3 regions of the Arthrobacter glycogeni genome follow, and region 3 is predicted to be linked to each of the others. Evidence: riboswitches for the same ligand, from Rfam matches in the RefSeq annotation. Region 3 holds a riboswitch; each other region holds the start of a gene.

Region 1 (9,521 bases), on a different contig from region 3:
CGCTCGTCATCGACAGCACCTACGTGCTCAACGAAGCCCTCGACGCCGGCAAGGTGGTCCTCATGGAGGGCGGCCAGGCCACCTTCCTCGACGTGGACCATGGCACCTACCCGTTCGTGACGTCGTCGAACCCCACGGCCGGTGGCGCTTCGGTCGGGTCGGGGATCGGGCCCACCCGGATCAGCCGCGCCGTGGGCATCATCAAGGCCTACACCACGCGGGTCGGAGCCGGGCCGTTCCCCACCGAACTCTTCGACGACATGGGCATGTACCTGCAGACCAAGGGCGGCGAGTTCGGTGTCAACACTGGCCGCCCGCGACGCTGTGGCTGGTACGACGCCGTGTTGGCCCGCCACGCCGCCCGCGTCAACGGGTTCACGGACTACTTCGTGACGAAACTCGATGTGCTCACCGGGATCGAGCGGATCCCAGTCTGTGTGGCGTACGAGGTCGACGGCGTCCGGCACGATGAGATGCCGATGACCCAGACCGGCTTCCACCACGCCAAACCCGTCTTCGAGTATTTTGAGGGCTGGACCGAGGACATTACCACGGCGCGCACCATCGACGACCTGCCGGAGAACGCTCAGGTGTACGTGCGGGCGCTGGAGAAGATGTCCGGCACGCGCTTCTCGGCCATTGGGGTGGGCCCGGACCGTGACCAGACCATCGTCATCAACGACCTGATCGGCTAGACCAGCCAGTGGATCCCGCCAGCGACGACACCGGCCAGCTCCTCGAGGGCGCCATCCGGCGGCTACTCGACCAGCGAAAGCCGGAGGCGACGATCTGCCCGTCGGAGGCTGCACGAGCCGTGTCCGACGGGCAGTGGCGGGACCTGATGGAGGCGTCCCGCGAGGCCGCCAAGCGCCTGGTCGCCGCCGGTGAGGTGGAAATCACCCAGGGCGGGACGGTCATTGACCCCTCGACGATCAAGGGCCCCATCAGAATTCGACGCCGGCGGGCCTGACCTTCCGGTGTGGTAGCTCACGCCGACGGACCTTACATTTCGGCTCGGCCCGCCGACAGTTCAGTGCGGAGCAGACGGTCAGCTGACCGGGCCGTCGCCCACACCGACTTTTCGAGGGGCAGTCATGACGCCGATGGCGTTTTCAGAGCGGGTATTTCCCGCCCACCGGCGTTTGCCGTGAGCGCCACCGGGCTGGACTACGAAGCCCTGTTTCAGTACGCGCCGATGGGGTATCTGCTGACCGACGACAACGGCGTCATCACCAACGTCAACGAAACGTTCCTTATCTGGGCCGGCCACTCCCGCGCAGACCGGTTGAATACGCCGCTGCACGCGCTATTCCCGGCCGGGGACCAGTCCTTCTACACTATGCAGTGCGTCCCCCAGCTGACCCTGGTCGGTGCCGTCTCCGAGATTGCTCTGGAGGTCGTGGGCAAGGACGGCGCCCGACGTGCAGCGTTGCTGTCCGCGAACCGGGTTTCGGCCTCTGACACCACACCGGCGATGGTCCGGGTCGGGATTTTCGGTGCACACCAGCGTTTGCGGTAGGAGAAGAGTCTGCTTGATGCGCGACGCCGGGCCGAGGAGTTGGAGGCGAGGTGGGCCGCAGCCGAGGCCGGGCTGCAGCACCCGGCCCTCCACGACGCCCTGACGGGGCTGTTGAACCGGGCTGGCCTGATCCAGGAGCTCGGTGCTGTGCTGTCGGACGCCGGCGCCTCAGCCGGACACGCCGTGGTGTTCTTCGTTGACCTTGACCATTTCAGGGCGGTCATCGACAGCCTGGGCATGCTGCCGGTGACGAGCTGCTGAGTTTGGTGGCGGGACGGCTTCGGGAATCAGTGAGTGAACCGCTGCGCATCGCGCGGCTATCCGGTGACGAGTTCGTCGTCGTCGAAATGGTCGACGACACGGCCGAGGTGGGGACGGTGGCCGGGCGGCTGCTGGAGTCACTGAACCCACCGATCATGATCGAGGGTCTTGAGGTGGTGGTGGGCGCGAGCATCGGGGCGGCGATCTTTGAGGACGGCGATACGCCAGAGCGGCTGCTGCACCGGGCCGATATTGCGATGTACCAGGCGAAGGCCAGTGGGCGGAACGCCTGGGAGCTGCACGATTCCTCCCAGTCCGACCCGGCAGTCGACAGAATGCGGCTGTTGGGCGAACTGCGGCACGCCATTGCCAACGGTGAACTCCGCGTGTACTACCAGCCGCGGGTGAACCTGCGGAACGGCTGCCTGACCGGTGTCGAGGCGCTGGTGCGGTGGGAACACCCCAGTAGAGGACTGTTGCCGCCGTCGGACTTCATTGGGCTGGCCGAGGAATCAGGGCTGATCCGTGAACTGGGGGCGTGGGTGCTCGACGAGGCGGTGGCGCAGGCGGTGCGGTGGGCTGCAGATCACCCAACGCGTGGTCCGGTGGAAATGGCGGTGAATCTTTCCACCCGGCAACTCACTGATCCTGAACTCCCGCGGCGGGTCGGGGCGGTGCTGGCGCGGCACGGCTTTGATCAGTCCCTGCTGACCCGTGAAATCACCGAGACGTCCCTGATAGTGGGGCCCGAGGCGGCCATGAAGGCGCTGACCGCGCTGAAGGCGCTGGGGGTAGGGCTGGCGGTTGATGATTTCGGGACCGGCTATTCGAGCCTGACCTATCTGCGGCAGTTTCCCATCGACGAGCTGAAGATCGACCGGTCGTTCGTGTCGGGGCTCGGTATCAATAGTGGCGATTCGGCAATTGTGGCCAGCTGCGTGCAACTGGCTCACGCTGTGGGTATCAAGGCGGTGGCCGAGGGCGTCGAGACGGAGGGGCAGCGCGAAGCCCTCATCGATCTCGACTGCGATCTGGCACAGGGCTACCACTATGCCCGGCCGCTCCCAGCCGCCGAGTTGGCATCATGGTTCGCCATGGAATCTCCCGAACTGGCGCACACCACTCCGGGTGCCGCAGCGCTCTAGCTGCGGCACCAATGGCACTACAGGTTGATCGTGATGTCAGCCTTTTCACGGAGGCTGGCCACCAGGGACTCCGCTGCTGCGGACTCCTTCTGGGTCTTGAGCTGCTCCTCAAGGGCCGGCTTTGCTTCTTCGAAGGGCGGCACCTCGGTCTCTTCACCGCTCTGGGCGTTCTGTTCCTCCTGCTGGGCCACCGCCTCGTCGTAGGCGGTGGTGAGCTCCTCCTCGGAAGGTGCGGCGTCCCCCGCCTCTTCCTTGATGAGCTGCTCCACCTGGACCTGGGTGGCAAGCTGTTCGTTGACTGTTGCCTCGTCCATGCCCTGCTCGGCAAGCGCGGCATAGAACTCATCGGCTGAACCAAGCTGGTTGGCTGCGACGAGCTCGTCGAGTGCTGCGGTAGTTGCTTCCTCGCTTGCCTCAAGCCCCCGCTCGCCAGCTTCCTGAACCAGCAGTTCGGTACCGATCATCCCCTCAACGGTCTGGGTTTTCAGCTCATCCTGGTCGACAGCTTCCCCGGACATCTGTGACTGGATCGCGGCCTGCTCGTACTGGGCGGTGTAAACCGACTCAAAATCAGCTTTGAGGATCTCGGTGCCGTTCACCAGAGCGACGACGTCGGGCACGCCCTCAAGATCGGGCTCGGCGACTTCTGGAGCCGCGTCGGGTGCTGGGCTTTCGCTGGCGGGGGACTGGGACGTCTCGGACCCTGACTCGCTGCCGCTTTCGGGCGTGCCGCATGCTGACACCACCGAAACAATTCCGGCCAAGGCAATACTCAGTAACAACTTCTTCCGCACAATATTCTCCTGCCAGATAGATAACCAACCTGCGAAGTTATCAGCTTTCTATGAGCGTTAGCTGGACGCTACCTTTTGACGGCGGGTTTGGGCCGCCAGGACGGGGCCCGGACTACCAGCCCCAGGTGCCGGGCGCTCCTTTGAAAGGGCCCACAAGGCGCCCGGTGATCCAGCCGCCGTAGAAGTCGCCCTCCTGCGCCGTGACCACCTCGCCGTCGATCAGGCAGCGGTCCATCGCTCCCGGGTAAATCGCCACCCGGGTCTGCAACGCCTCGAAGCCGGGGGTGGGGCTGGGATAGGTCCAGCCGGCGCGCTGCACGCGATGGCGCCCACTGACGACGTCGTAATAGGCAGCCATGCCCTTGTACTCACACAGCGATGAGCCCTCCGCGGGGACCAACGTGCCGGCCACGAAGTCGTCGATCGGTACGTAGTACACCGGCGGGTGGCTGGTTTCGAGGACCCGGACCGCGGTGGTGCTCTCGGCAATCACCGCCCGGCCAAACTCGATCACTATCCGCTCGGTGGTGTTCTCCAGCCGGGGCGGCCGTGGGTAGTCCCACACGGACTCCTGGCCAGGACCAGGGACGATAGGTTGCAGTCTCATAATTCAACGATAGGACCTTCAGGCATTCGGTAGGCTGTAAGAGCATCTATTTCATGATGAAAGCGGCGACAATGAAGATCAGCGTTGGGCAGTTCCGGCCGGGCGGCGACGTCTCGGACAACCTCAGGACCATGCGGGGGCTCGCCGAGAAGGCGCGTTCCGAGGGGTCGGAGCTGATCGTCTTTCCCGAAGAATCCATGTTCTCCATCGGGAAGGTAGAGGGGTCGCTGGCGGCCGCGGTGGACGAGAACTGGTCGACGTTCGTGCAGCAACTGTCCTTCGTCGCCGCCGAACTGGGCATCGCCATTGTTGCCGGCGGGTACGAGGGCAGCGGCGAGGATCGCCCCTACAACACGCTGGTGCTGGTCGACGCCACCGGCAAGATTGTGGACACCTACCGCAAGCTGCACCTCTACGACGCCTTCAGCTACCAGGAGTCCACCCGGATCAAGCCGGGCGACGGCGGTATCAAGGTGGTCACGATCGGTGAGCTGACGGTGGGCCTGATGACCTGCTACGATATCCGCTTCCCGGAACAGGCGCGGGCGCTTGCGGACCGTGGGGCGGACCTGATCCTGGTGCCGGCCGCCTGGTTCAAAGGCGACCACAAGGTGGACCACTGGGAGACCCTGCTGAAGGCCCGCGCCATCGAGAACACCGTCTGGATTGCCGCGGCGGGAACCTCCAGCGGGCACACCATCGGCCACTCAGCCATCCTCGACCCGATGGGCATTCCGCAGGTTTTCCTCAATGAGGAGAGTGAGGGCGTGGTCACCACCGATGTGTCACGCCGACGGATCGCCGACGTCCGACAGTTCCTGCCCGTCCTGAAGAACCGCCGCTTCGCGCGCAACGAGGAGATCGTCGAGTCCCACTAGCCCCGGACCGATGGATCTCTGTTTGGTGGGGTCGGGCTAGGCGGTGACCCGGCGCTTCGACGAAATCACTCCCGTGTTGAAACCGGCCAGGTTCAGTCCGCCGTGGAACCGTGCGTGCTCAATCTTGATACACCGGTCCATGACGACATTCAGTCCCGCCTTTTCGGCGTCGTGCGCAACGCCCTCATGCCAGGACCCCAGCTGCAGCCACAGCGTCTGCGCGCCGACCGCCTTGGTCTCCTCCAGGACGCCCGGGAGGTCGTCGTGCTTCCGGAACACGTCAACAATGTCGGGGACCTCGGGCAGGTCGGCGAGTGACGCGTACACCGGCTGCCCTAGAATCTCCTTGGCCACCGGGTTCACGAAGTACAGCCGGTAGGGCGACGACGACTGCAGGTACGTTGCCACGAAGTACGACGCGCGGGACGGCTTGTCCGACGCCCCAACAATCGCCACAGACTTGGCATTCCGCAGGAGGGAGAGCCGTTCGGGTGCTGACGGGCCCTCCCAGGTCCGCACCGTTTCCGGGCCAGCGCTCATGCCTGAACTCCTTCGGTTGAACCCGGTGCCGCAGCGAGCTGGGGCGCTGTGGCAAGATCCAGCGCCTGGTCGATGTCCCACAGAATATCTTCCAGGTCCTCCAGCCCGATCGAAATCCTGACCAGGTCCTCCGGGATGCCGGCCGTGACCAGCTGTTCGGCGGAGAGCTGCTGGTGCGTCGTCGAGCCGGGGTGGATGACCAGGGTGCGTGCGTCGCCGACGTTCGCCAGATGCGAGGCGAGCTGTAGTGATTCAATGAACTTCTGCCCGGCCGCCCGGCCGCCCTTCACCCCGAAGCTGAAGACCGATCCCGGCCCCTGCGGCAGGTATTTGGCTGCCCGCTCGAAATGACGATGCGAGGGGAGCCCGGCGAAGTTCACGTATTCAACCCGCGGGTCGTTCTCGAGCCACTCGGCGACCGCCTGCGCGTTGGCCAGGTGCTCGTCCATCCGCTGGGCCAGGGTTTCGACGCCCTGCAGCAGCTGGAACGCGGACATGGGGGACAGGGACGGGCCGATGTCCCGCAGCTGTTCGGTGCGCAGCTTGGTCAGGAACCCGTACTCCCCGAAGTTGGCCCACCACTGGATGTTGCCGTAGGACGGCACCGGCTCCGTCATGGTGGGGAACTTGCCGTTGCCCCAGTTGAAGGTACCGGCCTCGACGACGACGCCGCCCAGGGTGGTCCCGTGCCCGCCGATGAACTTGGTGGCCGAGTGGATCACAATGTCCGCGCCGTGCTCGATCGGCCGGATCAGGTAGGGGGTGCTCAGGGTCGAGTCGATGATCAGCGGCACCCCGGCGTCGTGGGCGATCTTTGCCAGCCCCTGAATATCGGCGATCTCGCCGGACGGGTTGGCGATCACCTCGGCGTAGACGGCCTTCGTGTTGTCCTGGATGGCCGCGGCATAGTCAGCGGGGTCGGTGCCGGGCACAAACGTGGTGTCAATGCCGAACCGGCGGAGGGTCACGTCAAGCTGGGTGACGGTGCCGCCGTAGAGCTGCGACGCGGCGACAATGTGATCCCCCGCCTGGCACAGCGCGGCGAAGGTGATGAATTCGGCGCTCATGCCCGACGCCGTCGCCACGGCCCCGATGCCGCCCTCCAGCGACGCAATCCGTTCCTCGAACGCAGCGACCGTGGGGTTGCCGATCCGCGAGTAGATGTTGCCGTACTTCTGCAGCGCAAACAGGTTGGCGGCGTCGGCCGTGTCCTTGAAGACGAACGACGTCGTCTGGTAGATGGGTACCGCCCGGGCCCCATGGGCCGAGTCAGGAGTGCCTCCGGCGTGGAGGGCGCGCGTGCGGAAACCGAAGCTGCGGTCAGCCATCAGACACCTGCCTTAATCTGGTCGTCAACAATGAAATCTAGGCCCTCTTTGCGGGCGAGGTCCGCTTCGAGCTCGCGGACAATGGGAAGGATGTCTTTGCCGAAGGCTTCGACTTCCTCCTGGAAGTGCAGGTAGCAGGTCAGCATGAGGTTCACGCCGATCTTCTTGTACTCGACGATGCGCTCGGCAATCTGCTCGGGCGTCCCGATGAGCTGGGTCTTGAACCCGTCGTTGTACTGGATCAGGTCCTCGAAGGACGAGTCGGCCCACATGCCCTTGCCGTCCTTGGTGGACGCGCCAGCCTCCTGGACCGCGTCGCGGAACCCTTCGACGGCCGGCTTGTGCGCCTTGGCCACAATCTCGCGGAGGGTTTCGCGGGCCTCCTTCTCGGTATCGCGGGCGATCACAAACCCGTTGAGCCCGAACCTCGGGTGCCGTCCGGCTTCGGCTGCTGACGCCTGCACGCCAGCGACGTTCTCCTTGAACCCCTCGAGGTCCTTCCCGTTGGAGAAATACCAGTCGGCCACCCGGCCTGCGGTTGCCTGTGCCGCCGTCGAGTTCCCGCCGAAAAAGATCTCCGGGTGCGGCCGCCCCGGCACGTCAACGGGTGGCGGGTTGAGGGTGAAGTCGGTGATGTTGTAGTACTTCCCGGCCTGGGAGAAGTTTTGCTCGGTCCAGAGGCCGCGGAGAATCCTGATGAACTCCTCGGTGCGGACGTACCGTTCGTCGTGCTCCAGCCACGGCAGCCCGAACCCGGTGAACTCACTCTTCAGCCAGCCCGAGACGATATTCACTGCCGCCCGACCACCGGAAATGTGGTCGGCGGTGATAATGAACTTCGCGAGGACACCGGGCTGCCACATGCCCGGGTGGACGGCGGCGATCACCTTCAGCTTTTCGGTCGCGCCGAGCAACGCCAGCGAGAATGAGGTGGCCTCATGCTGCTTGTCGGCGCCATACGACGCCGCGTACCGGGTCTGCGAGAGGGCGTACTCGAAGCCGGCATTTTCTGCAATGCGCGCCAGTTTTTTGTTGTAGTCGAAGTCCCAGCTGGTGCGCTGCTCAATGGTCGACACCACCAGCCCGCCGCTCACATTGGGAACCCAGTAGGCGAACTTGAGGGGTTGGGATAGATCAATAGCCATGAAAACCTCCATCGTGCCTGGCATTAGCACCCTAATGTCACTGCCGGGGCAGTGGCCAGGGTTGCTGCGGTGTCAATGAGCCAGATCTCTCGTACCGCTCGGGATGGTCACCACCAGTGTGGCAGCCCCTTCGCGGTAGACCAAGAATGTTGCTCAGCGTTGCAGGTGTCGTCCTCAGTCACATGATGCAGGGCCTTGAGGTCGCCCGAGCTTCGGATCGGTGATCAACCCGGACCGCGGGGGTCAAACTGGAGATCGGTGGGCGGTATGTTCGCCACCGATGCCCACTTTGACCCCGGGACGGCGATAAAGGTCACTGAAACCGGGTGGAAGGTCTCCGGGACGGCCGGAGGATGAGGCGCCGGCCGCGCGCGGGGCGGGGTCACGGTGCTGCCCTCGCGGCCAGGACCGCCGCGATTCCCGGCACGCAGGCCTCATTCTGCAGCGAGGTAGTGTCACCGAGCGTGGTTCCCTCGTACAGCTGGGTCAGCAGCCGGCGCATGATCTTCCCGGACCGGGTTTTCGGGACGTCAGCGACGACGACGACGGCGGCCGGCTTGGCGATCGGCCCGATCACCGTCCCGACGTGGTCCCGCAGGATCCGGGCCACCTCATCCTCGGCCCTTGCCCCTTGTGATGCAGCCAGCACGACGAACGCGGCGATCGCGTGACCGGTCAGCGGGTCGGCGACCGGGCACACCCCGGCCTCGACCACCCATGGGTGGGCCACCAGCGCCGATTCAATCTCGATGGTCGAGAGCCGGTGACCCGACACGTTGAGCACGTCATCGATGCGGCCGAGGATCCAGGTGTCGCCGTCGTCGTCGTACCGGGCGCCGTCACCGGCCAGGAACCAGCCCTGGGCGGCGAACTTCCGCCAGTAGGAATCCAGGTACCGCTGCGGGTCGCCCCAGACGGTCCGGGCCATGGCGGGTCCGGTCTGGTCCACCACAATCAGGCCCTGCACTCCGGGCGGGACTGGGCGCCCGTCGTCGTCGACAATCCGGGTACTCACGCCGGGGAGGGCGCGGGATGCGCAGCCCGGTTTGAACGACGCATCGGTGGGGCGGGGAGACAGGATGGCGGCCCCGGTTTCGGACTGCCACCACGTGTCCACCACCGGCGCGGTGCCGGATCCGAGGTGCTCCCTGAACCAGCGCCAGGCCTCAGGGTTGGTCGCCTCGCCAACGGTGCCGAGGAGCCGGATGCTGGAGAGGTCGTAACCGGACGGTACGCCGTCCGGGAACCAGCCCATCAGTGACCGGATCAGGGTGGGCGCCGTGTAGTAGCTGGTCACGCCGTAG
Region 2 (9,521 bases), on a different contig from region 3:
ACATTCGTGCCGGCGCATAGCCGGTGACGAACAGCTCAGGAGTGACGACGACGTCCACCCCCTGGCGAGCCGCGTCAGCTGCCATCTGATCCAACCGCGCCAGATTCTCCTCAATCTCGGCTACCTTTCCGGTAGCTTGCCAGACGCCGATCCGAGCCACGGTATCTCCTTCACATTTGGATAGATTTGATTAAGTCTATTGACACCGCCCAGCTTTAGGGCTCTCATGAACCAGGAAACCGAAAGATATTCGATTATTTGAAGAGGAGGCAGACGTGGTCAGAGATTCCGCCCAGGTGCAACAGGAACTGCAGCGCCGTATAGAGGTGATTCGCACCGTCGAGGCCGCTGACCCGGCGCGACGCGCACTCAGCCGTAACGACCTGGCCGTGTATGTGGGCACCACCGTCCTGATAAGCCTGCTCGGAGTGCTGGTGATGGTCCTGTGACCGGGTCTAAAAGCACCGCTGCGGAAGAAGTAACGAACGCCAATACTTTCGGTTCCCTCCCCCTGCTGAAATCCGAGCGAGTATGGACCGCACTTGACTTCAGCTGGGTGAACGTGGCGCTCGCTATCGCGACATGGGCGTTCCTGGTGGGTGGCGCAACCGCCTCGTTCGTGGGCTTCCAGCAGGGTGTAGCTGCGATGATCATCGGAAATGCGATCGGGCTATGTTTTATGGTCCTCGCCAGCACCGTAGCCAGCCAACGGTACGGAGTAGAGCAGTACACCATTCTTCGGCCGGTCTTCGGAGTAGCGGGGGTTGGGGTGCTGGTCTTTACAGTTGTGCTGATCACCGAGATGGGGTGGTCGTCACTGCTGGGCATCATGGTGGGTCGTGCCACAACCCAGGTAGCAGGTGTTGCTACCGGGATGGAATTCGATGAGTATGGCCTGATGGTCACTTTGGGGGCCTTGGTGGCGCTCGGCGTTGCCTGGTATGTCCTCTCCCGCGGCCCCATCACGATCGGCCGTCTGAACAAGTTCATTGCACCTGGGCTTTTGATCGTCACCGCGTTGCTGATGGTCTTTCTGGTCCTTAACACTTCCTGGACAGCACTGCTGGAAGCAGCACCGCTCGCGCCATTCGATGATCCCCAGCTGAACTTCATGATCGCGGTTGAGTTCAATGTTGCTGTCGGCGTTTCGTGGTACCCGGTGATGGGCTCGCTCGCTCGGATGACCACGTCGCCGAAGGCCGCCATCTGGCCTGCCTACGGTGGACTGCTCATCGCCACCCTGCTGGCGCAGATTGTCGGCATGGGAGCGGCCCTGACCCTGGGTGACTCGGATCCCACGGTGTGGATGATCCCCTTCGGCGGTCCGCTCTTGGGTGCGTTTATCCTGTTGTTCATCTGCTTCGCCAACATCACCAGCATGTCCTCGATTGTCTACTCCACAGTGCTTGCCCTAAGGCAGTCCAGCGGTCAGTTACTCACTCGTCTGCATTGGAAATGGCTGTGTGCCGGGTTTTTCGTATTGCCTGCGTTGCTGGCGTTTTTCCCCCAGTTTATGTACGAACGATTCGTCTTATTCGTCACGCTGAGTGGTGCATTTCTCGCTTCAATGTGCGGGGCAATCATTGTTGACTACTTCATCCTGCGGAAGCAGCGCATCGACTTGGCCGAGCTCTATGCCCCCGGAGCCAAGAGTGCTTATCACCTGCCCGGCGGGGTGAACTGGGCTGGCATGGCAGCCGTGGTTGCAGGCGCTGTGTTCTACCTATGGATCTATAACCCCGTCACCCTCGAAACCCAACCCGCGTTCAACGTCATTTCCGCTTCGCTGCCCGCCGCCGTCGTCGGAGGAATCGTGTATTGGATTCTGGCGGTCGCGCTTTACCAGCGGCGAGGAATTGGTGGCTATGACCTGGCAGAACCAACCGATGTGAAGGAGTCGCACTCATGAGCATCAGCTCGCGTGCCGCGGTGCACCGCGGCAGTGGATCCGCTCTGGAGATCATCCGGATTGACGTGGCCGCGCCCGGACCGGGTACGGTGCTGGTTCGACTCGGCGCGTCGGGCGTCTGCGGCTCCGACAGGCACGTTCTCGACGGTGAATGGGAGATGCCGTCTCCCACCGTGATGGGCCATGAAGGCGCGGGTGTCGTCGAGGCTATTGGCGGGGGCGTCGAGGACGTAGCTGTTGGGGATCATGTGGTGCTCAGCTGGTTTTACCCGTGCCGGCGCTGTACCGCCTGCCTTTCCGGGAGGGCCTTTGTGTGCACTGGTAGTCGCTCGGAGGAATGTGTGCTGCCCGACGGGAGCACGCCACTGTCGGAGAACGGTGCCCCAGTGTTTCCCTATCTGGCGGTCGGGTCGATGAGCGAATATGCGGTCGTTCCCGAATCGGCTGCGGTGAAAATCCCGGCGGAAGTGCCCTTTGATGTTGCTTCACTTCTGGGATGTTCCGTATCCACTGGCGTTGGAGCAGTAGTCAACGACGCGCGGGTGGCGCCCGGTCAGTCCGCCGTCGTCGTCGGGACCGGTGGGGTGGGCCTGTCCATCATTATGGGACTGAACCTGGTGGGAGCGTCCCCAATTATCGCTGTCGATCTGAGTGAGGAGAAACTTGCGATAGCGAAACGGTTCGGGGCCACTCATACGGTGATCGCGGGTTCGGGTACCGAGCAAGTGATCCGTGAGATCACCGGTGGGGGAGCGGACTATGCGTTCGAGGCGATTGGCCGGAAAGAAACAATTGAATCGCTGCCCGGGCTGCTCGTGCGAGGGGGCACTGCCGTCCTGGTTGGTCTGCCCCCGGCCGATGAGACGGTCAGTTTCGATGGGCTGGCCTTGGCTGAAGGCGGGCTCCGGATCGTCGGATCCAATTATGGGTCGACTGTCCCCGGGCGTGACTTCCCCCGGCTGGCCGAACTGTACCTGGCCGGAAAGCTCCCAGTGGACGAGCTGATCTCAAACCGTATCGGTCTGGACGACGTCAACGAAGCATTCGATGCGATGCGTCGTGGGGAGCGGGCACGCAGTGTCATAGTGTTTTAGCCTCCTCCCAACCACAAAGGAAGTCGATGGTCAGGCCCAGCACCCGAATCCTCACTCGCGGAAAAATTTTCCGGGCAGCCTTGGAACGGTTCGATGAGAACCGGGAGTTTTCGATACCCTTGCTGGCCAAACGGCTCGGTGTTAGTCCTTCCTCTCTCTACCACCATGTGAAGGGAGGAAGGACTGAGATCCTTGAGGGCATTCGTGCTCTCATCAGTCAGGATGCGCATGACCGGGGGGACTTCCCCCGCGGCGGTGGGAGCTGGCAAGAACAGACGCGCCGCTGGGCGATCAACTATCGCCACGCCATGGGACTTCACCCCATGGTCATTCCAGCTCTCGTTGGCGAATCAGTTGACGACGAGCCAACGTTGGAAATTTATGAAGCTCTGGCTCAGATCCTTGAGACGGCTGGGTTCCGCGAAGGACTCCTGCTGGACGCGCTGTCCGTCGTGGACCTGCTCGTTCTTGGCTCCGCGATTGACGCAGCCTCCCCTGAACCGCCCTGGGAACCATCAGAACACGACCACCCCGCCCTGTCCCGGGCATTGGCGGCTCGCGCGGATATCGGGCGTCAGGATAGCGCTTTCACCCTCGGGCTCGATGCGGTCGTCACCGAACTGGAACGAAAGCTCAACACCCCAACCCCCTCCGCCGGGTAGTTACTTCCGACGACTCACAGGCGCTTTGATGGCGGATCCACCCGATCTCACACCTCGGCGACCCGGTCAATGAACGGAATGGGCTTGACAAGGCATTTTATGACGATCCATAACGCCAAGGTTTTGACCCGACAAAATTTCTGCTTTAGCGTGATCTCAGAATCAAGAGTTCAACCAACGGCTCCCTGGCCGGTTGAACAGCAACCCTCTCCCGTAGTGGGGTGCTTCAGGTGAAGATTCGGCCACCGGAACAAATCCCCGGACGGCAAGTACGGCGTACCCGGTACCGACCCTCATTCAGGGCTCGTAGTGGCTACCGCCCGCGATCTTGAAGCGAGCCAGCATGTAACCTCTGAGCCACCTCCACCCGAATGTCGTTGCAGTTCTCGCAGCACTTCGCACACCTTCTTATCTGCCGACCCAGCGGCCGCGCCCATCCAATATCCCCGGCCGGCTGGACTCCACTCAAAGGAAATCATTATGAAATCCCGCAAACTCCTCACCATCGCCATCGTCCCCTTTCTCGTCTTCACCGTAGCGTGCGGCGCTGCAGAGGGCTCCGAGTCCGGCAATGAGAGCATCAAACTCGGCGTCGTCGGCGCCAGCGACCCGGAGTGGGGCCTGCTGACCGAGGCCGCCGCCGAGGAAGGCATCGACCTTGAGGTCATCGACTTCGCCGAATACACGCAACCCAACCCCGCGCTGAGCGAAAGCGAACTGGACCTGAACCAGTTCCAGCACCTGGTATATCTGGCCCGCTACAACGTCTCCAGCGGTGAAGAACTCGCCCCGATCGGCTCGACCGCCATCTACCCGCTCGGCCTGTACTCCACCCAGTACGGGTCGGTGGAGGAAATACCCGAAGGCTCAACGGTCGCCGTCCCCAACGACGAGAGTAACCTCGCCCGCGGTCTGCTGGTGCTCCAGTCCGCGGGGCTGGTGGTGCTCGACGACGGTGGCAGCGCTTTCTCCACAATCGACGACATCGACGAGGAGGCCTCCAAGGTCACCGTCACCACCCTCGAAGCCTCACTGACGCCCACATCGCTGCCCGACGTCGCGGCCGCCATCATCAACAACGACTTCGTGCAGGATGCTGGCCTGAACTTCGAGGATGCCATTGCCCAGGATGATCCGGCCGATCCGGCAGCCGCCGCGTACGTGAATGTGTTCGCAGCCCGCGCCGGCGAGGAAACCAACGAGACCTATCAGAAGCTCGTCAGTATCTACCAGGAAAACCAAGAGGTGCAGGACGCCGTTCAGGAGACCTCGGGTGGGACCGCCGAGTTCCTCCAGGTCACCCCCGAGGAGCTGCAGACGACCCTCGGCACCGTCGAGGAAGACACCCGCGCCCAAGGCTAATTAGCCCTCTCTCTCCTGTGGCCGGCCGGTGATCCCGGCCGGCCACAGGGTCTTTCACCAAGGAACTTCATGCCTCTCATTTCACTGCAGGGCGTCACCAAAAGCTTCCCGCCGGGCCGCCGCGGCGACGCCCCGGTACACGCCATCGACAATGTCAGCCTTGACATCGAGGCCGGGGAAATCTACGGGATCATCGGCTACTCCGGTGCGGGTAAAAGCACCCTGGTCCGCCTGATCAACGCCCTCGAAAAGGCCACCAGCGGAACCATCATCGTCGACGGTCAACAGGTCACCAACGTCCCGGATAGACAGCTCCGCAAGCTGCGTCTCGACATCGGGATGATCTTCCAGCAGTTCAACCTGTTCAACGCCAAAACGGTCTGGAACAACGTCGCCTACCCCCTGCGCGTCGCAGGGAAGAGCCGCGACGAGATCCGGGCGCGCGTCACTGAACTCCTCGACTTCGTAGGGCTGGCAGACAAGGCCTCCAACTACCCTGAACAGTTGTCCGGGGGCCAGAAACAGCGGGTCGGCATCGCCCGGGCGCTGGCCACCTCACCGAAAATCCTGCTCGCCGATGAGGCGACGTCGGCCCTGGATCCCGAAACCACCCACGAAGTGCTCCGGTTGCTGCGCCGGGTCAACGAGGAACTGGGCATTACCATTGTGGTGATCACCCACGAAATGGACGTGATCCAGACCCTCGCCACGAAGGTGGCGGTGATGGACAGCGGCCGGATCGTGGAGCAGGGTGACGTGTTCGACGTCTTCTCCACCCCTCGCGAAGCCTCCTCGCAACGGTTCGTCGCCACCGTGGTGCGGGGGATCCCCTCACCCGACGAACTCGCGGTCCTGCAGGAACGACATCTCGGCCGGATTGTCACCTTCTCCTTCCGCGACGGCGACTCCTCCCAGGCCTCCGTCTTCCTCGAACTGGCCGCTGCCGGCGTCGAGTTCGAACTGATCTACGGCGGTATCAACGACATTCGGGGCCGGGCGTTCGGCCATCTCACCCTCGCACTCACCGGGCCCGACGGCGCCATTGACGCGGCGCTCACCGGGCTGGCCGGACGTATCACTGTGAAGGAGCTCAGCTGATGGATTCGCTCATCACCCTCACCCCGGAACTGTGGGAGGCCACCTACGAAACCCTCTACATTGTTGGGTTCAGCCTGCTCTTTGGCGGGTTCGGCGGGCTCCTGCTCGGCATCGGCCTTTACACCACACGGGCCGGCAGTATTCTCGGTAACAGCGCCGTGTTCAGCACCCTGAACATCATCGTCAACATCTTCAGGCCCATCCCCTTCATCATCTTCCTCGCCGCCGCGCAGCCCCTGGCCCGGGCGGTCACCGGAACCGGGATCGGCAACAGTGCAATCATCTTCACCCTGTCCCTGGCCGCTGCGTTCGGGATCAGCCGCATCGTCGAACAAAACCTACTGACCGTCCAGCCCGGGGTTATTGAGGCGGCACGGTCCGTCGGAGCCGGACGCCTCCGCATCATCCTGACCATCCTCATCCCCGAGGCGCTTGGGCCGCTGATTCTCGGCTACACGTTCATCTTCGTGGCACTGGTCGACATGTCGGCGGTCGCCGGTTATGTGGGCGGCGGCGGGTTGGGCAACTTTGCTATCCAGTACGGCTACCGGCAGTTCAACCCGTGGGTCACGTGGGCTGCGGTGATCGTAATCATCCTGCTGGTCCAGGCGGTGCAGTTCCTCGGCAACGCGCTCGCCCGGAAGGCGCTCAGGCGTTAGCCGACCGAACGCGGCCCGGCTCAGAGATCGAACCCGTAAGTGGTGACCACTGGTTTATGGTCGGAGGGCGCAATATCCTCCTCGAAAAAATCCACGATCTCAGTGCTGAGAGCGCGGATATTTCCATAGTGGAACTGGAAGTCAATGACCCAGGGTGTGGTTGGTTTCGGCCAAGTGGGAACCGTGGGCCAAGTGGGGCCGGGAGTTACTCCAAGAGCAGAGTAGGAATCCTGTAATCCCGCGGCATGCAGGATCCGGGTGACGTGCCACGACTCGTTGAGATCGCCCATGAACAGTACGGGATCCCCGTGCGCACCCAGCAGGGTGACTGCAGCCCCTGCGGCTTCGGACTGGGCGATCCTCGGGTTGATGTGCTCGGTCAGCTCGCGTTCCGTCCCGGGGAAACAGAAGTGGGCGGTACTGACAACGAAAGTGGTCCCGTCCCGGGCGGCGAGCCGAACCCAGAAGAGCTTCCGGTCGCGGTGGATCTCGTCCACCCCGATACCGATGTCCAAGGCGCCATGCTCCACCTCGGTGAACAACCCGGCGTCCCACCAGATAGAACTTTCGTGGGTCCAGCCTCGGTCTTCGTCCTCGACCCGACTGTGGTGAGGGAGTTCACTATCGATCACTGCGCGGGTGGCTGGACGAAGTTCCTGGACGGCGTAGATGTCGGGACGACGTGTGCGCAGCAGCGCCCGGAGCGCGGGTTCGCGTTCTGGCCATCGGGTGTCCGCCCAGATGTTGTGGGTCATGACAACGAAACGCATGGAATCATCGTCCTTTCTGAATCGGCGCCGCGTGCGCCGGGCGCGAAGGGGCCGGGCTGGGATAGCTGGAAGGACTGGCCGCGTGCGGGAAGGATGAGGGGTGTGGAGGTGCGCGGGAAGAGGTTCGGGTGGGAACTGTGCACGGCCGCGACAGCTCCCGGACGAATGGTGTCCACGAGCCAGGCGAGGTCATCTGGACTTGCATGCCCGCCGGAGTCGAGCCAAACAAAGTCCAGTCCGAGCGTTGCCACCCAGGCCTGCAATGAGGTCCATTCCGGGGCCCAGGCGCCCAACGGCTCCCCATTGGAGTGAATCAGCACATCGCCCCGGCCGGCCCCGGCGGCCAGCGCCACCCAGCGGTCTGGTACCTGCAGTTCCACGAGGAAGCTACCGCGGTTCCGTTGAAGGTCGTCGATGGTTACCTGCGTCTCACCGATGGTGACGCGGTCCGCATCGTCACCTGTCGCAAGGACGGCGACGGCGGCGCCGCCGTCGTCGGGGTGGGGACTGCTCAGCCCGTGACGCACCGCGGCGCGCCAGCCGGCGAGAGTTTCCGGACGGAGTACCAGGGTGCGCCCGTTCGCGATGGCCGCATCACGCAGACTGGCCAGGCGGCGCAGGTTACGGGGGTAAGGGGTAACGAACGCCAGCCCGTCGGTGGACGCCAGGATTCCGTCCACCCGCTCGGACACCTCAGCTTCGGATAGTGGCCTGACCGGGCTGGTGTCAGGTCTGAGGGTGGTGCCCTCGGTGATGAGCAAGTCGACCCCAGACGCGCGCTTCGCGAAGGCTGCCATGCGTTCCGGTGCGTGCCCGTGGCCACGCCAGTCCCCCGTCCAGGCAATCCGCCGGTCCCCTGCGCGCAGAACAAACCCGGCCGCGCCGGGGACGTCATGATCGACGTGCACGAGTTCCAGATCCAGGTCACCGACGAGCACGTGTTCACCTTCGTCCAGACCGCGGACCGTGGCCGGAGTGCCTGGCAGAACCCCCACCTCTGTCAGGCCCGCGTGCAGCGCTGCACCGTCGGAACTCATCAACACGGGAACCGCCGGGTTGACGAAGGGGAGGAGCGCGCAGTGGTCATTGTGGTTGTGGCTGACGAAGATGCCCATGGCTCCTGGCCGTTGCAGGATGGAAACGTTGTCCAGTAGCCGGCCCGGCGTCGTCATCGGTTTCACCGCGGACGCAACACTTCCTCCGAAAGGGGCAAGTTGGTCCGGGTCATAAAGGCCTTCCACCAATGGGGCCATTCCAGCCCGCAACTGAGCCACGAGGTTTCCCTCCGTAGGTGCGGGGGAGGTGCGGGAGAACAAGGAACCGGTGGGATTCGGGGTTGTCCCGAAGTCGAAGAACAGGGTTGAGGTGCCCAATTGGATGGCGGCTTGGACCCCGCCGATGGTGGTGGTGCCATTGAAAAAGGTCAGGATCGGTTCGTGGTCAGATGCCATCGGGTATCTCCTTAAGTGCGGTGGCGAACGAGGAAAAATCAGCGTGCCGGGCGCTGGACCAGCGCGCGCCCGGATCAATATTCAGCGGGTCGATGTGAACGGTCAGGCAGCCCCGCTCCGCGGGCGGCAACAGGTCATTCCACAGGTTGTCCCCCACGACCAGCACCTCTCTTGGGTCTGTGTCCCAATGGTCCTTCGCATGGGTGATGAGTTCCGCGCATCCCGCCGGCTTGTGGGCGTCAAACCGCACCATTTCGAATGGCTCGCGCAGGTCCAGTCGTTGCACCAAGGGGCCGGCGAGCTCCTCAGGAGTGTTGGTGGCCAGCAGCAGCCGGCGTCCCTCTCCGAGCCGCTGCAAAACATCATCCAGGTGTTCGGATCGGAGGAGCGAGGTTGCCTCAGCGTTGATGAACCGGCGGGCGCCGGTGAACGCTTCACGCAACAGACGCTGGTCGGCTCCGCGCCGGGCAGCCAGCGCTCCGATGATTTGCCATTGATCGCCGAGATAGCGCAGCG
Region 3 (9,521 bases):
CGGCGAGCAGCAGGCCGAGGACCAGGGGAAGCCGGGGGTGGTGTGACACCCATTGATCCTATGGCAGCTTGATCAACGGCCTGGTACTGGCAGGGCTTGATGTCCTGTCAGCCAGCGGTTCGGGCAGGATGGTCCCAGTCGGGCAGAATGGTCCCATGAGCAAATCCCACGAAGTTGACCCGACCGTAGGCGACACCGTCCAGATCACCGATGACATGATCCGGCTGGGCCAACTGTTGAAGTTGGCCCACCTGGCCGAGGACGGCGCCCAGGCCAAGGAACTCGTGGATAACGGGCTCGTGAAGGTCAATGGTGCGATCGAGGAGCGGCGCGGCGCCCAGCTCCATCCCGGCGATGTGGTCACAGTCAATGGTGCGTCGGTGCGGATTACCCGCGGCTAGGCTGCGGCTCGATCCCAAACACGGTGAGCTCGATGAATTCCTTCACGTGCGCCAGTTCCCGCATGCTGATGCTGTGGCCGATCCCGGCGTAGAGCACCTTGGTGAGGGTGGTGTGGCCGACCGCCCAGCGGTGGGTGAACTCAATTCGGTCGGCGGTGATGACCGGGTCCTCCTGGTCGCGGCCCCAGAACAGCGGCACCGGGTGGGCAGCGGCGTCCTCGTCGTTGAAGAACGGGCTCCCCTCCGCGGGAACCGCGAACCCTGAGAGGCCGACGACGGCGGTAAAGTCCCGCGGGCGGTGGCGCAGCAGGCTGGTCGCAACGGCCATTCCCATGGAGAACCCCAGCAACGACACGCTGGTATGCGCGCCCTTGACCGAGTCCAGCCAGGTCACCACCCGGGCGACGGAGTCGGTCACGAGGTCCACCGAATATCCGGTGTCGTGCGACAGGGGAAACCAGGTAAACCCCGGCCCCTGTACGTGCGGCGCCCTGACCGACGCCACCGTGAGATCGGATGGCAGATGGTCCGCCAGGCCCATCAGGTCCTCCTCGTTGGCGAGGTGCCCGTGGAACATCACCAGCAGGGCTGTGCCCTGCCGTTCCGCTTCGGGGCGCGACCAGAGGACCACTGGATCCCAGGCCGTCGCGGTGGGCTGCTCGGCGGCTGGTGGGTGGGGCGTTTCCGAAAGGGTCATTGGAGTATTCTGGCACGCACCGGCCGGCGGCACCCAGCGGGGGTAGCGGTCGGGGGTCGCGTTCGGTGACCGTCTGTTACAGGATAGGGGGATGAGCCGGAACCTATCCCCACCCGCGGAGTCCCATCCTGCGCAGAACACCACTCCCCACCCCTGGACGCGGTATGTGGCGTTGGGCGACTCCTTTACCGAGGGCATCGGGGACCCGAATCCCGGGAGCGTGGGCGGCAACCGGGGGTGGGCCGACCGGGTGGCCGAAGAACTCAGCAGGGGCCATGAGGATTTCGCCTACGCCAACCTCGCCGTCCGCGGCCGGTTGCTGCACGAAATTGTGGCTCAGCAGGTGGGGCCGGCGCTCGCGTTGAAACCGGATCTGATCACCATCTCGGCTGGCGGCAACGACCTGATCCGCCCGGGCGGCGACCCGGACCTGTTGGCGGCGCGCCTGGATGATGCCGTCGGGGCATTGCGTGCCGATCACGCGACCGTGGTGCTGTTCGCCGGCCCGGACGCCCGCGAGTCCGTGCTCGGCAACTTCCGGTCCAGGACCGCCATTTATAACGAGAACCTCAGGATCATTGCCGCTCACCACGACGCGCTGATCGCCGATATGTGGGCCCTGCGCCAGTTGGTGAACCCGCAGATGTGGGACGGCGACCGGCTGCACTTCTCGCCGCTGGGACACCACACCATCGCCATGATGGTGCTGGAAACCCTCGCCGTGCCCCACTCCCTGATGCCCCTTGAGCCGCAGCCGCTCCCCCCCAAGAGGTGGCGCGCGGCCCGGACGGAGGATCTGGTGTGGGCCAAGGTTTATTTCGTACCCTGGGTACTGCGCCGGTTGCGGCGCCAGTCCTCCGGGGACGGGATCCTGGCCAAACGCCCCGACGCTGCCCCCATTTTTGGTCCGGGGATACCGCCGGGCATCGGGGGCTAGGCTCCTACCCTGCCTGGATCACCGGCCACGACGATGGCGACCTCGCGTCAGGGCGCGGGATAGAAGGCCTCCCGCAGCCGTCCGCCGAGTTGCTGGATCTCGGTCAGGAAAGCGTCATGGCCGATCGGTGAGCTGATCATATGCACGGGTACCTCACCCGGCAGCGCCGCCGCCAGGACATGGGACTGGCTGGGGTAATACAACCGGTCCGAATCCACTGCGGCGATGAAGAACTCGGCGCTGGCTTGGCCGAGGGCGTCCTGCAGGGTGCCCCGGTCGCGGCTGGCGTCGTGACCCATGAGGGCTTCGGTGAGCAGGACGTAGCTGTTGGCGTCGAACCGTTCCGCGAGCTTGTCGGCCTGGTGATCCAGGTAGCTTTCCACCTGGTAGCGACCGCGGGCCGCAGGATCCGGCGAGCCGAAAGGCGTCTCCCTGCCCTGGGCGGCCCGGCCGAACCGGTGCTCCAATTCGGGTTCGGACCGGTAGGTGATGTGGGCGATGCGTCGCGCCAGACCCAGTCCGTCGACCGGCCCGGGGCCCGGGTAATAGTCACCGCCAGCGAAGCCGGGATCCAACCGGATGGATCGAAGCTGCGCCTGGGCAAAGGCAATTTGCTCGGCCGAGCTGGCCGCGGTGCAGGCAATCACCGCGCAGCGCTGGACCCGGTCTGGGTACTGGAGGGCCCACTCCAGTGCCCTGGCCCCGCCGAGTGATCCGCCGACTACCGAATGCCACTGCCCGATACCCAGGGCATCGGCGAGGAGCGCCTCAGCGCGGACCGAGTCCCTGACCGTGAGGTAGGGGAACCGTGAGCCCCAGGGGATGCCGTCGGGATCGGCGGTGGCCGGACCGGTGGACCCATAGCACCCGCCGAGCATATTGATGGACACGGCAAAATACCGGGTGGTGTCGATGGTTTTTCCGGGGCCGACCAGCTGGTCCCACCAGCCGTCCTCGGTCGAATCGCCCCGGGCGACGTGAGTGCTGCCGGTTAGCGCGTGCTGGATCAGGACGGCGTTGGATCCGTCGTCGTTGAGGGCGCCCCAGGTCTCGTAGGCGAGCGTCAGGTTGGGGAGGTGTCCCCCGGTTTCGCAGGTGAAGGCCCCGAGGCTGAGAGTGCGGAGGACGCCGTCGGGACACTCTCCAGGGATTGACTGGACGGCATGAAGTGCCCCTGGGCCGGGGTCCTGCTGCGTCGTGTGAATAGTTGCCACTGGTATTGCCCGCCTCGGAGTTAGCGCTTGCGCCTGACACCTTGCCCGCCGCCCGGTCGTCACCCGGGGCACCCCGCCGCGAAGGAGGGTTGCCGTCCAGCAAGCCGGGGCTTGGTGGAGCGGGCGTTCCGCTCCGTGCTGGCACTCGTGACCTGTTCCTAGATAACCCGAAAAGAACCTTCGGGCGCAAATATGTGAACCTCTGTGGCCCGAAGATAAGGTAAGGGTACCCTAAGTCGAGACACAGATCACAAAGTGCCAAACTAGGGCCATGCGCTTGGACCATGTCTCATATGCCTGTGAACCCGACGGCCTCGTAGCGACTGCTGGGAGGATTTCTGATGCCCTCGGCGTGGATCCCGTAAAGGGCGGTGTGCACCCCCGCTTCGGCACCAGGAACATGATCTTCCCGATGCTCAATGGCCAGTACCTGGAAGTGGTTGAAGTGCTGAATCACCCCGCCTCCGACAAAGCTCCCTTCGGGCAGGCGGTTCGAGCCCGTTCCGAAGCCGGTGGCGGATGGATGGGCTGGTGCGTCGCGGTAGACGATCTGGCCCCGTTTGAGCAGCGGCTGGGGCGGAGCGCCGTGCCAGGTAACCGCAAGTTCCCTGATGGGCAAGAACTGACCTGGCAGCAGATTGGGATCAAGGGGCTCATCGCCGACCCCCAGGTCCCCTATATGCTGCGGTGGGATGACGGTACCGAGGCACTTCATCCGTCGCAGGCGAAACCGGCGTCGGCCCGTCTCGATTCACTGACGATCGCAGGCTCCCCCGATCGGATCGCCGAGTGGCTGGGCACCCCCGCCACCGAGCCTCTTGATGGCGTTGCAGTGCACTGGGTGGCGCCGAATGGTACCCCCGGCATCATGTCGGTAACCTTCCAGACGGACAATGGCCTGGTGGAAATCTAGCCAGCTGTTTTTATCGGCCCGTCGAGGGTGCCGCGGGGTATGGTGCTACGCGCCGATTCCAATCGCCGGGCCGAAGAGGGCGAAGCCCACAAACCCGGCAATATCGAGGACAGCGTGGGCTATCACCAATGGCATCACCCGTTTGGTCTTCGTGTAGGCGTAGCCGAACACCACACCCATGATGAAGTTACCGATGAACGGCCCGAAGCCCTGGTACAGGTGATAGCTTCCTCGAAGTACGGCGCTCGTGACGATGATCACCGGAGTCGACCAGCCGAGGTGCTGCAGCCGGTGGAACAGGTAGCCCACTACAATGACTTCTTCAAGCACCGCGTAGCGCACCGCTGAAAGGATCAGGACGGGCACCGTCCACCAGTAGGCGTCGAGCGCAGCGGGTTCAATCGCCGTCGTGATTCCCAGCGCACGTCCCGCCGCATACACACCCAGCGTTCCGGCGCCGATCACAGTCGCAAGACCGAAGCCCAATCCGAAGTCGACCTTTGGTTTGCTGAAGGTGAATCCCAGGGTGCGGAACGCCGATTTGCCGGGCTCAGTGAGCAGGAACAGAACCAGAAAGACCGGGATCAGGGCGAAGAAGATGCCCAGCAGTTGGTAGGTCAAATCAAGATACTGGCGGTCATTGAGGACCGGGTTCAGCCGGGTGGTCTGCGCCGCGAGCGGTGCCTGGCTCAGTTTGTCCAGCAGGTTCACCACGGCGTACACGGCGGACTGTCCGAGGGACAGTCCCAGGACGATGGCGATCTCGGCGGTGATCCGCCGGCGCTGAACGGGTGCGGAGCGGTCGCCGGCGGGAGTGGCTGACGCTTTGGGTAGTTCGGTGGGCATGCCAGCCATCCTAGTGGGCGTACCTTGGGGCTAGTCGGCCCCCACCGCGGGCGCCACGATCACCGCTGTACCGTGCTCCTCGAAGGCCTGCAACTGCCCAGCGGTAATCCCCGAATCGGTGATCAGATTGCTGAAGGTGTAGCCGGTCATGGTGGCGAAGCGCCGGGTGCCGATCTTCGACGAATCGGCGACCACGTACGCGGTGGACGCCCGCCTCGCGACCATCGCGTTGACCGCAGCCTCGCCTTCGTCGCTGATCGTGGGCCCTACCACCGGATCCAGTCCGTTGACTCCCACGAAGGCAAAGTCCAGGGCCACCCGCTGCAGCACCGCATCAGCGTATGATCCCACCAGTTCGTAGGAGCGGGGGTTGACGATCCCACCGGTGACCATGATCTTGAAGTTCGGTCGAACAGCCAACTGGGCAGCGATGTTGATCGCGTTGGTCACCACTGTGAGGGTGGGCTTGTTCGAAGGTTCCATCAGGTCGCTGCGCTTGCTCAGGGCCGAGGCAATAGCCGTGCTGGTGGTTCCGCCGCACAGCCCGATTACCGCCCCCTTCGGAATCAAATCGCTGGCGGCCCGGGCAATCGCCCGCTTCTGCTCGGCGTGCACATCCCGGTTGTAGCGTCCCGGCAGGTCATAGGCGACGGTCTCAATGGTGGCCCCACCGTGGGTTCTGGTGAGCAGCCGCTGCTCCGCAAGGCTGTCGAGGTCCCGCCGTGCGGTGGCCGGTGAGACCTTGAGCTTGGTGACAATCTCCTCGACGTCCACCTGGCTGACTTCGGAGAGGAGGTCGAGGATGGCGCCCAGCCGTTCTGCGCGTTTCATCCCGCCGGTCCGTTCCCCATTATCGGGGCCGGCGTCGCGGCCCGCCCCCCGGCGGCGAACAGGGTCAGCAGGCGGGCCGTTTCCGATTCGATAGCAGCACGCCCGGCACCCAGGTATTTCCGTGGGTCGACGACCGAGGGGTTGTGCTCGAGGTAGAGGCGAACGGCCCGCGTGGAGAGGCTGTTCAGGTGGGTTGAGACGTTGATCTTGGTCATTCCGGACCGGATCGCCGCGGCAAGCGTGTGATCGGAAACCCCGGAGGATCCGTGCAGCACCAGCGGCACGTCCAGCGCCGACTTGAGCGCGGCAATAAGATTCAGGTCCAGTTCGGCGCTGCGCTGCGTCATGGCATGGGAGGAGCCGACGGCGACGGCGAGCGCGTCGACACCTGTGGCCGCCACAAACGCTGCCGCCTCCACCGGGTTGGTCCTGACGCCGGGCGCGTGGGCGCCGTCCTTTCCCCCGACTTTGCCCAACTCCGCTTCAACAAACACGCCGCGTTCGCGCGCGTAGGCGGCCACCCGGGTAGTGGCGGCGAGGTTATTGTCGTAGTCCAGGGCGGCACCGTCGTACATCACCGACCCGAACCCCAGGTCAATGGCGGCGAAGGCCAGCTCGGGGTCCTCGGCGTGGTCAAGGTGCACGGCGACCGGGACCCGGGCCGACCGGGCGATCGCGAGGGTGGCAAGCGCGAGGGGTTCCAGCCCTCGGTGGTATTTGACGCAGTTTTCGGAAATCTGGAGGATCACCGGCAGTCCGGCGGTCTCGGCGCCGGCGACCAGGGCCTCGGCGGTTTCCAGCTGGACGACGTTGAAGGCGCCGATGCCTGTGCCTGCCGCCGCCGCCGCCGCCATCAGATCACGTGTCGGGGTAAGGGTCATGAGCCGGTCTCCTGCCGTGGTGGGTCGGTGGTCGGTAATCGAGTCTGGCTGAGAGTTACTGCTGGTTCGAGGGTCCGGTAACTGGCGTCGAGTTCGCCGGCCGCTGGCATCAGGACAGCAGCCGCCGACCAGGCGGTCGCCAGCCGAAGCAGGGTTTCCGCGCTGGTGATGCCGGCGGCCAGCGCGACGGCGATCGCGGCTACCGCTGCGTCCCCGGCTCCTGTCGGGTTCCCGTCGAATCGCGGCAGGGTTGCCCTCAGGGGTGGTTCCTCCAGCCGGTAGAGGTACATGCCGTGCTCCCCGCAGCTGACCACCACAATCCGGGCACCACGGTCAAGCAACAGCCGGGCGCCGCCGTCGACGGTGGGTGCGCCGGTGGCGGCCAGGAGTTCGTGGTGGTTGGGCTTGACCACGTCGGCGCCGGCCTCGGCTGCGGCGAGCAGCGCCTCGCCCGAAGTGTCGATGATGCTGGGGATGCCATGAGCCTTGGCGCGGCGCACCAGGTCAGCGTAGAAGTGGGGCGGTGCACCGTTGGGAAGGCTTCCCGAGCCCACCAGTACACCGGCCCCCGCGAGGTGTGCGTCCACCAGACGGAACAGGTCCTCCCACTCCGCGGGGGTGAGGGGCAGTCCGGTCTCGTTGAAAATACTTGTCTGGCCGGCATCACGGTCGGCGAAGGCCATACTGCGGCGGGTGGCTGCGGCGACCCCGGTCAGTGCATGCGGGACGCCTGAGGCGGCCAACTCGGCCCTGAACTCGGCCCCCACCGCACCCCCGACCGGTGCGACGGCGATCGCCGGTCGTCCCGTCTGATGCACGACCCGCGCGACGTTGACGCCCTTACCACCGGCCCGCAGCAGCGGAGCGGAGACCCGGTGGGACGTACCGGGGATGAGCCGCGGGATGCCGTAGGTCAGGTCGACGGCGGGGTTGGCTGTCACAGTAAGGATCGGTCCGCTGACCCGCAGCTCCGACTCGGGGAGCCCCGGCGCGTTCACCGCGCGTCCAGCAGGCGGCGGGCCCGCAGGGAGGCACCGATCAGCCCGGCATCCTGGCCCATCCGGGCTTCAAGGAGTATCGGTCGACGGTGGAAGGAAAGGTTCTTCTCAACCTGCAGCCGTAGCGGGCCGAACAGCGCCTCGCCGGCCTGGGCCAGGCCGCCACCGATCACCACCGCTTCGGTGCCGAGGATCGCCGTCAGCTGCGCAACGTTGAAGGCGAGGGCGGCGACGGCGTCGTCGATCACCTGCCGGGCGATGGTCTCCCCGGCCGCTGCGGCAGCAAACACGCTGCGCGCCCCGTTGGCCGTCCGGCCACTGAGTTCGGAGTGGCGGCGGGCGATCGCCCCGGCGGAGCCGACGGTTTCCAGGCACCCGTGCAGGCCGCAGGTGCAATCGAAGCCGCCCGGCACGAGGGCGTGCCCGAGTTCACCGGCGTACCCACCGGCGAGCACCCGCTCCCCGCCGGTGAACACGGCGCCGGCAATGCCGGTGCCGATGATCATCACCACCACATCGGCAAACCCGCGGGCCGCGCCGAAGCGCATCTCGGCGTCGCCGGCGGCCCCGACGTCGTGCCCGTACGTGACCGGCAACCCGGCCGCACGCTGCAGCCGATCGACGAAGGGAAAGTCACGCCACCCCAGGTTCGCCGAGTAGATCCCGACGCCGTTGACCTCATCGACGAGGCCCGGCGCAATCAGTCCGATGGCCCCGATGTCGTGGTCCGGCCAGGCCGCCCGATACTGGGCGAGGAGCTCAGCGGATTGCCGCACAATGCTCTCCCCCGGAACTTCAGTCCTGGCGGGAGTTGGTGTGCGGCGGACGTCGAGCAGGGCTCCGGTCGGGTCCGCCAGCGCCGATTTCATGTCGGTGCCACCCACGTCAATGGCGAGCACCAGGCGCGGCGGAAGGTCCGGAGTGGGGTCCGGCGTTGCCTCCGCCCTCGGTGACGTCATGGTCGGGTTACGGGCCAAGAATGACTGAGCGGGTCAGGTTGCGCGGCAGATCGGGGTCCAGCCCGCGTGCCCGGGCCCTCGCCAGAGTGATCTTGTGGATCTGGGCAAGATCTGCGAGCGGGTGGCGCCCGGTGTGGACATAGTCTGCTCCGGTGGGGGCGACGTCGTCGGCCAGTCCCGGGACGTCGTCACCGAAGAGCCACACCACCCGGCCTGGGGCGGCGATCGAGATGGGTCCGTGCCGGTATTCCATGGCGGGATAGGACTCGGTCCACCCCTGCACTCCCTCGCGCATTTTCAAACCGGCCTCGTGGGCTAGTCCCACGGTCCAGCCGGTGCCGAGGAAGGTGAATTGTTCGGCGTCGAGCAGTGCAGCGGTGACCTCTTCCGCCAGGACGGCCTCGGCGTCCGTCACCGCCTGCTCCAGGTCGACGCCCACGGAAGTCAGGAGGTAGGCGAGGGCCGCGGTGGCGAAACGGGTCTGCACCACAGACTGCTCGTCAGCGTAGGGGAGGGCGACGACGTCGTCGGCCAACCCGGTGGCGGGCGAATCGACGTCGCCGATCACAGCAATCACCCGGAGGGTGCCCTTGAGCGTTATCATCAGGTCGAGTACCTCGGTGGTGGTGCCCGAGCGGGAGATGGCAACCACTGCGTCGTAGCCGCGGCTGGCGACGACCGATGCTTCAGAGGCGGCAAACGCATCGGTGAGACCTTTGCCAGCGCTTTCGCGGGCGGCAGCGTAGCTCTGCGCCATGAACCAGGAGGTGCCGCAGCCGACGACGGCAACCCGCTCACCAGCCGCGGGCAGGATGTCCTCCGCGCTCGCCTGATCGATCGCCTG

Evidence for each region. A riboswitch is a leader RNA that binds a small molecule or an ion and turns the genes downstream of it on or off. The one in region 3 is predicted to bind S-adenosylmethionine.
Region 1: linked by a shared signal. The riboswitch ahead of sfnG (dimethylsulfone monooxygenase SfnG) and the one ahead of metX (homoserine O-acetyltransferase MetX) in region 3 are both predicted to bind S-adenosylmethionine.
Region 2: linked by a shared signal. The riboswitch ahead of ACX80G_RS06200 (MetQ/NlpA family ABC transporter substrate-binding protein) and the one ahead of metX (homoserine O-acetyltransferase MetX) in region 3 are both predicted to bind S-adenosylmethionine.

What each region holds. Positions count from the first base shown of each region.
Region 1 is NZ_JBTNDV010000003.1:139,655-149,175, reverse strand. Features, by position in the region: gene ACX80G_RS04545 (adenylosuccinate synthase) at 1-695, shown strand, start outside; gene ACX80G_RS04540 (DUF3253 domain-containing protein) at 704-970, shown strand; gene ACX80G_RS04535 (PAS domain-containing protein) at 980-1,519, shown strand; partial or broken gene ACX80G_RS04530 (diguanylate cyclase domain-containing protein) at 1,559-2,019, shown strand; gene ACX80G_RS04525 (putative bifunctional diguanylate cyclase/phosphodiesterase) at 2,038-2,925, shown strand; gene ACX80G_RS04520 (SurA N-terminal domain-containing protein) at 2,943-3,719, opposite strand; gene ACX80G_RS04515 (DUF427 domain-containing protein) at 3,832-4,326, opposite strand; gene ACX80G_RS04510 (carbon-nitrogen hydrolase family protein) at 4,398-5,204, shown strand; gene ACX80G_RS04505 (CoA-binding protein) at 5,241-5,744, opposite strand; gene ACX80G_RS04500 (O-acetylhomoserine aminocarboxypropyltransferase/cysteine synthase family protein) at 5,741-7,072, opposite strand; gene sfnG (dimethylsulfone monooxygenase SfnG) at 7,072-8,217, opposite strand; SAM riboswitch class I at 8,223-8,327, opposite strand; gene acs (acetate--CoA ligase) at 8,600-9,521, opposite strand, start outside.
Region 2 is NZ_JBTNDV010000004.1:148,142-157,662, reverse strand. Features, by position in the region: gene ACX80G_RS06225 (nitrilase-related carbon-nitrogen hydrolase) at 1-160, opposite strand, end outside; gene ACX80G_RS06220 (hypothetical protein) at 276-449, shown strand; gene ACX80G_RS06215 (purine-cytosine permease family protein) at 446-1,909, shown strand; gene ACX80G_RS06210 (alcohol dehydrogenase catalytic domain-containing protein) at 1,906-3,003, shown strand; gene ACX80G_RS06205 (TetR/AcrR family transcriptional regulator) at 3,030-3,665, shown strand; SAM riboswitch class IV at 3,826-3,943, shown strand; gene ACX80G_RS06200 (MetQ/NlpA family ABC transporter substrate-binding protein) at 4,146-5,027, shown strand; gene ACX80G_RS06195 (methionine ABC transporter ATP-binding protein) at 5,097-6,125, shown strand; gene ACX80G_RS06190 (methionine ABC transporter permease) at 6,125-6,784, shown strand; gene ACX80G_RS06185 (endonuclease/exonuclease/phosphatase family protein) at 6,805-7,554, opposite strand; gene ACX80G_RS06180 (MBL fold metallo-hydrolase) at 7,536-9,005, opposite strand; gene ACX80G_RS06175 (HAD family hydrolase) at 8,995-9,521, opposite strand, start outside.
Region 3 is NZ_JBTNDV010000010.1:115,848-125,368, reverse strand. Features, by position in the region: gene ACX80G_RS12060 (DMT family transporter) at 1-49, opposite strand, end outside; gene ACX80G_RS12055 (RNA-binding S4 domain-containing protein) at 156-401, shown strand; gene ACX80G_RS12050 (alpha/beta hydrolase) at 388-1,098, opposite strand; gene ACX80G_RS12045 (SGNH/GDSL hydrolase family protein) at 1,190-2,035, shown strand; gene metX (homoserine O-acetyltransferase MetX) at 2,083-3,186, opposite strand; SAM riboswitch class IV at 3,268-3,402, opposite strand; gene ACX80G_RS12035 (VOC family protein) at 3,521-4,162, shown strand; gene ACX80G_RS12030 (CPBP family intramembrane glutamic endopeptidase) at 4,208-5,008, opposite strand; gene ACX80G_RS12025 (DeoR/GlpR family DNA-binding transcription regulator) at 5,039-5,839, opposite strand; gene ACX80G_RS12020 (class II fructose-bisphosphate aldolase) at 5,836-6,720, opposite strand; gene ACX80G_RS12015 (1-phosphofructokinase family hexose kinase) at 6,717-7,718, opposite strand; gene ACX80G_RS12010 (ROK family protein) at 7,715-8,677, opposite strand; gene ACX80G_RS12005 (SIS domain-containing protein) at 8,685-9,521, opposite strand, start outside.